Regions from separate parts of the Streptomyces sp. 5K101 genome, predicted to be linked through region 1. Evidence: riboswitches for the same ligand, from Rfam matches in the RefSeq annotation. Region 1 holds a riboswitch; the other holds the start of a gene.
What was found. Region 1 has a riboswitch for S-adenosylmethionine ahead of thrC (threonine synthase). Riboswitches for the same ligand answer to the same signal wherever they lie in the genome.

Region 1 (3,791 bases):
CCGGCCGAAAACCGGCTCCAGCGGGGTCTGGTACAGCATGTGGTGCACGAACCACAGCACTGAGTTCGCGATGCCGTTGTACGCGTCGGAGTGCAGCGCCGGGTCGATGGCGAGCATCCTGACGCCCGGCTCGCTCACCCCGCGCCGCACGGCCTCGCGGTCGCCGTCGCCGAGGGCGGCGCACACCCACAGCGACTGCGCGTCGGAGCCGATCGCGGAGAGGCCGGAGACGAGGCCGCCTCCGCCGCGGCGGGCGTCGAGCCCGCCCTTGCCGTCCGGTGAGTAGGAGACCGGGCCGCGGTTGGAAGCGACGAGGATCTGAGCAGCGTCGGTGACCATGTGGCGAACCTAGCCCGTCCCGCATTCCCTCAAACGTGCGTGCGGCCGTGCCGCGGGTCAGCGGTCACGGTTCCGGCCACGGGCCGCCGCGATCGCGACCGCGCCCGCCGCGCTCACGCTGAGCGCGACCCCGCCGAGCAGCCACAGCTGCTCGGCGGGGAAACCGGCGCCGGCCGGCTCACCGGTGTACCGCGGCCCCTCGGCGGCCAGGGCCGGTGCCGTGTCCCGGATCCCGTGCATGACGTCCATGAGGTCGGCGAGGTGCATGAGGTTCATACAGAGGAAAGTTAGACAAACTGAACACAAGGTCCGGCTTATGCCGCGCGACGCGCCGCGTACTCACCGATCTCGCGCATCGGCGGCCGCTCCTCGGTGTCCACCTGGTGGTTGCGCGGTACGAATCCGTGCTCGCCGCGCTCGAACTGGGTGAGCTCCGGCCGTACCAAGTGGCCGCGTGCCAGGCGCAGTTGAGCCGTGCGGTAGATCGTCGCCGCCATCCGGCCCAGCGCCTGCCCGTCCTGGTGGCGGTGCCGGCGCGTGCCCACGTCGACCTGCGCCAGCGCGTCGAGTCCCACCAGGTTGAGGGCGTCCACCAGCAGCCCCAGCTCCACTCCGTAGCCGACCGGGAAGGGCAGTTGCTCCAGCAGGGAGCGCCGGGCCGCGTACTCGCCGCCCAGCGGCTGGACGAAACCGGCCAGTTGCGGCCAGTGCAGATTCAGCAGCGGCCGCGCCACCAGCTCGGTCACCCGGCCGCCCTGAGCGGGCGCGCCCCCGAGCGGGCGGTCGTACATCGCCTTGACGAACTGCAGCTCGGGCTCGGTCAGCAACGGCCCGACGATCCCCGAGACGAAGTCCGCGGAGAAGTCGCGCAGATCCGCGTCGACGAAGCACACGATGTCACCGCTGGTCACCATCAGTGACCGCCAGAGCACCTCGCCCTTGCCAGGCACGGCCGGTATGTGCGGCAGGACGGCGTCCCGGTGGACCACCCGCGCGCCCGCCGCGGCGGCCACGTCCGCCGTGCGGTCGCCCGACGCCGAGTCGATCACCACCAGCTCGTCCACCAGCGGAACGGGGCCCGACATCAGCCCGTCGCGTATCGCGGAGACGATCTCCCCGACGGTCTCCTCCTCGTTCAGGGCCGGCAGCACGACGCTGACCGTGGTGTTCTTCTTGGCGGCCAGCAGCCGGCCGAGTGGGCGGTCGGCCACCGACCAGGACCGTCGGGCGAGCCAGCGCTCCACCTCATCCAGCACGTGATCTCCATCTCGCGGATCGGACGACCATCTCAAGCGTCCAGGGGTTCGGCTACAGTCTTGAACAACGCGCGTGACCGCCGCATGTCGGGGTCGCCGCGCGCGACAACCGAATACCGCTCATCCAGAGGGGCAGAGGGATACGGCCCGTTGAAGCCCCGGCAACCCTCCAGCCGATCTCTGCGCTCATCGCGCGAGGCTCACGGCTAGGGAAGGTGCCAATTCCGTCTCGCGGCGAGGTGCGTCGCGGGGAAGATGAGGAGAAAGGGCCTCGCCTCCATGGCTGTGCAGACTGTTGCCACCACCAACGAATCCGCCGATTCCACCGGATCCGTCGACCTGGGCCCCGCCTCCGGGCTCTCCTGCCGCGAGTGCGGCGAGCGGTTCGACCTCGGCCCGATCTTCGCGTGTGAGGTCTGTTTCGGGCCGCTCGAAGTCGCGTACGACGTGCCGAGCGGCGACCCGGAAGCCCTGCGCAAGCGGATCGAGTCCGGGCCCGAGAACATCTGGCGCTACGCCCCGCTGCTGCCCGTCCCGGCCGACGTCGCGGACAAGCCGAACCTGAACCCCGGCTGGACCAAGCTCGTCAAGGCCGACAACCTCGCCCGCGAGCTGGGCGTCGAGGCCGGCAAGCTGTTCGTCAAGGACGACTCCGGCAACCCGACGCACTCCTTCAAGGACCGTGTCGTCGCCCAGGCCCTGGAGGCAGCCCGCGCGTTCGGCTTCACCACCCTCTCGTGCTCCTCCACCGGCAACCTCGCGGGCGCCGTCGGCGCCGCGGCCGCCCGCGCCGGCTTCCGCTCCTGCGTGTTCATCCCGCACGACCTGGAGCAGGGCAAGGTCGTCATGGCCGCCGTGTACGGCGGTGAACTGGTCGGCATCGAGGGCAACTACGACGACGTCAACCGCTTCTGCTCGGAGCTCATCGGCGACCCGGCCGGCGAGGGCTGGGGCTTCGTGAACGTCAACCTCCGCCCGTACTACGCCGAGGGCTCCAAGACGCTCGCGTACGAGATCTGCGAGCAGCTCGGCTGGCGGCTGCCCGACCAGATCGTCATCCCGATCGCCTCCGGCTCCCAGCTCACCAAGATCGACAAGGGCCTGCAGGAGCTGATCAAGCTGGGTCTGGTCGAGGACAAGCCCTACAAGATCTTCGGCGCCCAGGCCGAGGGCTGCTCCCCGGTGTCCGTCGCCTTCAAGGCGGGCCACGACGTGGTCAGGCCGCAGAAGCCCGACACCATCGCCAAGTCCCTCGCGATCGGCAACCCGGCCGACGGCCCGTACGTCCTGGACATCTGCCGCCGCACCGGCGGCGCGGTCGAGGACGTCACCGACGGGCAGATCGTGGACGCGATCAAGCTGCTCGCCCGCACGGAGGGCATCTTCACGGAGACCGCCGGCGGCACGACCCTCGGCGTGGCGAAGAAGCTGATCGAGGCCGGTGTCATCGACCCGTCCCTCACCACGGTCGTCGTCAACACGGGTGACGGCCTCAAGACCCTCGACGCGGTGGCGCCCACGACGGGTATGACCGCTGTCATCCGACCCAACCTGGACTCTTTCCGAGAGGCTGGCCTCGCATGAGCGTCAACGTCCGTATCCCCACCATCCTCCGCACGTACACGGGCGGTCAGGCCGAGGTTTCCGCAGAGGGCGCGACTCTGGCCGAGGTCATCGCGGACCTGGAGAAGAACCACACGGGCATCGCGGCCCGCGTCCTGGACGACCAGGGCAAGCTGCGCCGCTTCGTCAACGTGTACGTGAACGACGACGACGTCCGCTTCGAGCAGGGCCTCGAGACGGCGACGCCGGACGGTGCGGGCGTGTCGATCATCCCCGCCGTCGCCGGCGGCTGATCCCCTCCGCGTTACCCCGCGTTATCGGCATTGCCCCCTCCGCGAGAGAAGCGGAGGGGGTAATTCTGCATGGTTGAGCGCGGTAGAGTCTGGGAAGCCCCCTCCGCCGGCTGCCCGGCAATGCGTTCCCGCTCCACAAGAATGCGCCAAAGTAAGCGATCGAATTGCGCCGAAAGTCGCACTTTGCCGGGCCCGACTTGCCCCGGAATTCAATGAATTCGCATGGATCGGCCGATCGGCCCTGCCCAGATTTCTCGTCCGATTGACCTGTTGCGGAGGGCAGTTGGGCAGATACATTCAGCCGCGGTCGACGCGTTCCGGCGCACACCCCTCCTGCTGG
Region 2 (3,791 bases), on a different contig from region 1:
CCACCTGGTCTCGGCGGTAGGCCAGGGAACCGTCGTCATCGTGCCGTCCTCTTCCGTCGTTCCTGTGCCGCGGTGCGCCGTCGAACTGCGGATGTACTGCCTGTAACCCTACGGGCAAGGGGACACCCCCTGCTCACACGGAGCCCGGCTCGGGGCAGGTACCCGCGGCCCCGGCGAGGCACTCTGTACCGTTCGGTCCCCCTACGCCATGCTCTGTCCATGATCAGTAGGTGGGGCAGGGCGCGGGGCACGATGCGGGAGGCGGCGAAGGGGCCGGCCGTCACCTACGGGCTGATCGCGCTGTGCTGCGCGATCTTCGTCGTCAGTCCGGTCTCGGGGCTCGACCCCTCCCACGGGCTCGGCGACGCCCTGCTCGCGGCCCAGGAGGCGTACTTCGAACGCTGGGGCGTGATCCCGTCGGACCTCCTGACCGCCTCACCCCGCGCGCTCCTGACCCCCTTCACCGCCCTGTTCATCCACGGCAGTTGGCTGCACCTGCTGGGCAACATGCTCTTCCTCTATGTCTTCGGCACGCCGGCCGAGGAACGCATGGGGCGTGCCGAGTTCGCCCTCTTCTACCTGATCGCCGGCTACGTGGCGCTGCTCGCGTACGCGGTGGCCAACGCGGAATCCGCACAGACGCTGGTGGGCGCCTCCGGGGCGATCTCGGCGGTGCTGGGCGCGTTCCTCTTCCTGCTCCCGAAGGCGCGGGTGACGAGCCTGTTCCCGTTCCTCTTCTTCCTGCCGCTGCGCTTCCCGGCGTGGGTGGTGCTGATCTTCTGGTTCGTCCTGCAGTGGCTGGCGGCCCGGAACGCGGGCAGCGGCCCGGGGGTCGCCTACCTGGCACACCTGGTGGGCTTCTCGGCGGGCTTCCTCTACGCGTGGGGCCGATTCGGGGGTGGGACTAGAGTGAGGACATCTGCAGCGGCCACCGAGGGAGAAAGCCAGCCGTGATCACCGCGATCGTGCTCATCAAGACCAGTGTGGACCGCATCCCCGAGATCGCCGAGTCGATCGCGGCGCTGGACAGCGTCAGCGAGGTCTTCTCCGTGACCGGCACGTACGACCTGATCGCCATGGTGCGCGTGGCGAAGCACGACAACCTGGCGGACGTGATTCCGGGCCGCATCAGCAAGATCCCGGGCGTCGAGGCGACGGACACGCACGTGGCGTTCCGCACCTACTCGCAGCACGACCTGGAGGCGGCGTTCGCGATCGGCCTCGACGCGTAGCCCGGACGGCGGGCCGTGCGTGACCCGGGCGGCGCAGCGCCCCCGGGTCAGACCGCCGGGACCGCCCCCGGGTCAGACCGCCGGGACGCAGCGGCCGTCCTCCGTGTGGTACGTCCACTGCGCGCCCTCGCGCACCAGCTCCCGCACCGCCCCCACGAAGCGCTCCACGTGCTCGTCCGGCGTGCCCGCGCCGAAGCTCACGCGGATCGCGTTCAGCGACCTCTCCCCCGGCGCCGCCTCCGGCGCACCGCACTCGCCGACCTCCTGCGGGCCGCTGCCGAGTAGCGTCCGCACCAGCGGGTGGGCGCAGAACAGGCCGTCGCGGACGCCGATGCCGTACTCCGCCGACAGCGCCGCCGCGAAGTGCGAGCTGTTCCAGCCGTCCACGACGAAGGAGATGACGCCGACGCGCGGCGCGTCGTCGCCGAAGAGCGACAGGACGCGGACCTCCGGCACCTCAGCGAGCCCCTCGCGCACCTTCGCGATCAGGTGCTGCTCGCGCTCGACCAGCGTGTCGAACCCGGCCTCGGTGAGCGCCTTGCACGCGGACGCGATCGCGTAGACGCCGATCACGTTCGGCGAACCGGCCTCGTGGCGCGCGGCCGTGGTGTGCCACTCGACGTCCACGCCGCCGTCCGCGCGCCGCGCCACCCTTCGCGACGCGCCGCCGCCCGCCAGGTAGGGCTCCGCGTCCTGGAGCCAGTCCGCGCGGCCGGCGAGCACGCCGGAACCGAACGGCGCGTACAGCTTGTGCCCCGAGAAGGCGACCCAGTCGACGTCCAACTCCCGTACGGACACGGGGTGGTGGGGCGCGAGCTGGGCGGCGTCCAGCACGATGCGCGCGCCGTGCGCATGGGCCGCGGCGGCGAGCTCCCGCACGGGCCACAGCTCACCGGTCACGTTCGACGCACCGGTCACGCAGACCAGCGCCGGGCCGTACGGGTCGCGCTCGGCGAGCGCGTGCTCCAGCGTCCGTACCGCCTCGCCGGGCGTGCGCGGCGCGTTCAGGTACGTCACGCGGCTGTCGCCCCACGGCAGCAGCGAGGCGTGGTGCTCGGTCTCGAAGACGAAGACCTGGCAGTCGGCGGGCAGCGCGGCGGCGAGCAGGTTCAGCGAGTCCGTGGTGGAACGGGTGAAGACGACCTGGTCGCCGTCCCGGCAGTCGAGGAAGGAGTGGACGGTGGCCCGGCTGTTCTCGAACAGGTCGGTGGACAGCTGCGAGAGGTACCCGGCGCCCCGGTGCACGCTGCCGTAGTAGGGGGCGTACGCGGCGACGTCGTCCCACACGCGCTGCAGCGCCGGGGCGCTCGCCGCGTAGTCGAGTGCGGCGTAGGTGACTTCGCCGCCGGTCACGAGCGGGACGGTGACGTCCCGGCCGAGGACGGGCAGCGGCGCGGCGCAACAGGGGTCGGAGGCGACAGCGGCGGTGGTGGCAGTGGCGGCGACAGGGCGTGCGGACATGACGGTATCTCCCGGCAGGAAAAGGCGAGTCGGCTTCGACAGGCCCCGTGACGGCGCGACAGTTCGGCTGTGCGACGGCGTACGGGGAAAGACCTCGACGCACGGACGGGCCGTACGGAGGTGTGGTGAAGAAGGGGCGGAAACGCCCTATCGCATTCGCTTGCTCACGAGACAGCTCCTCGAGGACCAGGACCCCAGAGGCGGAAGGGGTCCGCGCTTGCCACAGACCTCGCTGCCTGCGGCCTGGTCTTCACCCGGGGCACCCCGCCACGGACGGAGGGTTGCCGGACAGCGGGCCGGGGCCGTAATCGCTGTCACTCATGACCTTGCAGAGCATCCTGCCATACGTCTCGGATGGCGCAAGGGCGCGGTCCGCATAGTGGACCGCGCCCCCCCAGCCAGGCGCACGTCAGGCGTTGCTCGCCGTCACCCAGCGCTCCAGCGTCGCCCGTGCCGCGCCCGAGTCGATCGACTGCGCCGCCCGCGCGATGCCTGCCGCCAGCTGCTCGTTCAGCGTGCCGCCGGTCGGCTCCAGCGCCACCAGCGCGGCCGCCGAGTTGAGCAGGACGGCGTCCCGCACCGGGCCCGTCTCGCCGCCGAGCAGGCGGCGTGCCACATCGGCGTTGTACGAGGCGTCCGCGCCGCGCAGGGCCTCCACGGGCACCAGGTCGATGCCGACGTCCCGGGGGTCGAACGCCTCCTCGCGGACCTTGCCGTCGCGCACCACCCATACCCGTGACGTGGCGGTGGTCGTCAGCTCGTCCAGCCCGTCGTCGCCCCGGAACACCAGCGCGGAGGCGCCGCGCTCGGCGAGGACGCCGGCGAGGATGGGCGCCATGCGGGCGTCGGCGACACCGGTGGCCTGCGCCCTGATCCTGGCCGGGTTGGTGAGCGGGCCCAGGAAGTTGAAGACGGTGCGGATGCCGAGTTCCTTGCGGGCCATGGCGACATGGCGCAGCGCCGGGTGGAACTTCACCGCGAAGCAGAAGGTGATCCCGGCCTCCTCGGCGACCTCGGCCACGCGCTGCGGCGTCAGCTCCAGGTTGACGCCCAGCTTCTCCAGGACGTCCGAGGCTCCGCTCGCCGACGACGCGGCCC

Region 2: linked by a shared signal. The riboswitch ahead of ACLB9X_RS01690 (aminotransferase class V-fold PLP-dependent enzyme) and the one ahead of thrC (threonine synthase) in region 1 are both predicted to bind S-adenosylmethionine.

The regions. Positions count from the first base shown of each region.
Region 1 covers NZ_JBKFFO010000006.1:140,943-144,733, forward strand. The annotation lists gene ACLB9X_RS14205 (trehalose-6-phosphate synthase) at 1-339, opposite strand, end outside; gene ACLB9X_RS14210 (hypothetical protein) at 397-615, opposite strand; gene ACLB9X_RS14215 (glucosyl-3-phosphoglycerate synthase) at 654-1,595, opposite strand; SAM riboswitch class I at 1,713-1,857, shown strand; gene thrC (threonine synthase) at 1,875-3,179, shown strand; gene ACLB9X_RS14225 (MoaD/ThiS family protein) at 3,176-3,451, shown strand.
Region 2 covers NZ_JBKFFO010000001.1:378,715-382,505, forward strand. The annotation lists gene ACLB9X_RS01675 (hypothetical protein) at 1-39, opposite strand, end outside; gene ACLB9X_RS01680 (rhomboid family intramembrane serine protease) at 220-954, shown strand; gene ACLB9X_RS01685 (Lrp/AsnC family transcriptional regulator) at 951-1,232, shown strand; gene ACLB9X_RS01690 (aminotransferase class V-fold PLP-dependent enzyme) at 1,305-2,693, opposite strand; SAM riboswitch class IV at 2,902-3,019, opposite strand; gene trpD (anthranilate phosphoribosyltransferase) at 3,103-3,791, opposite strand, start outside.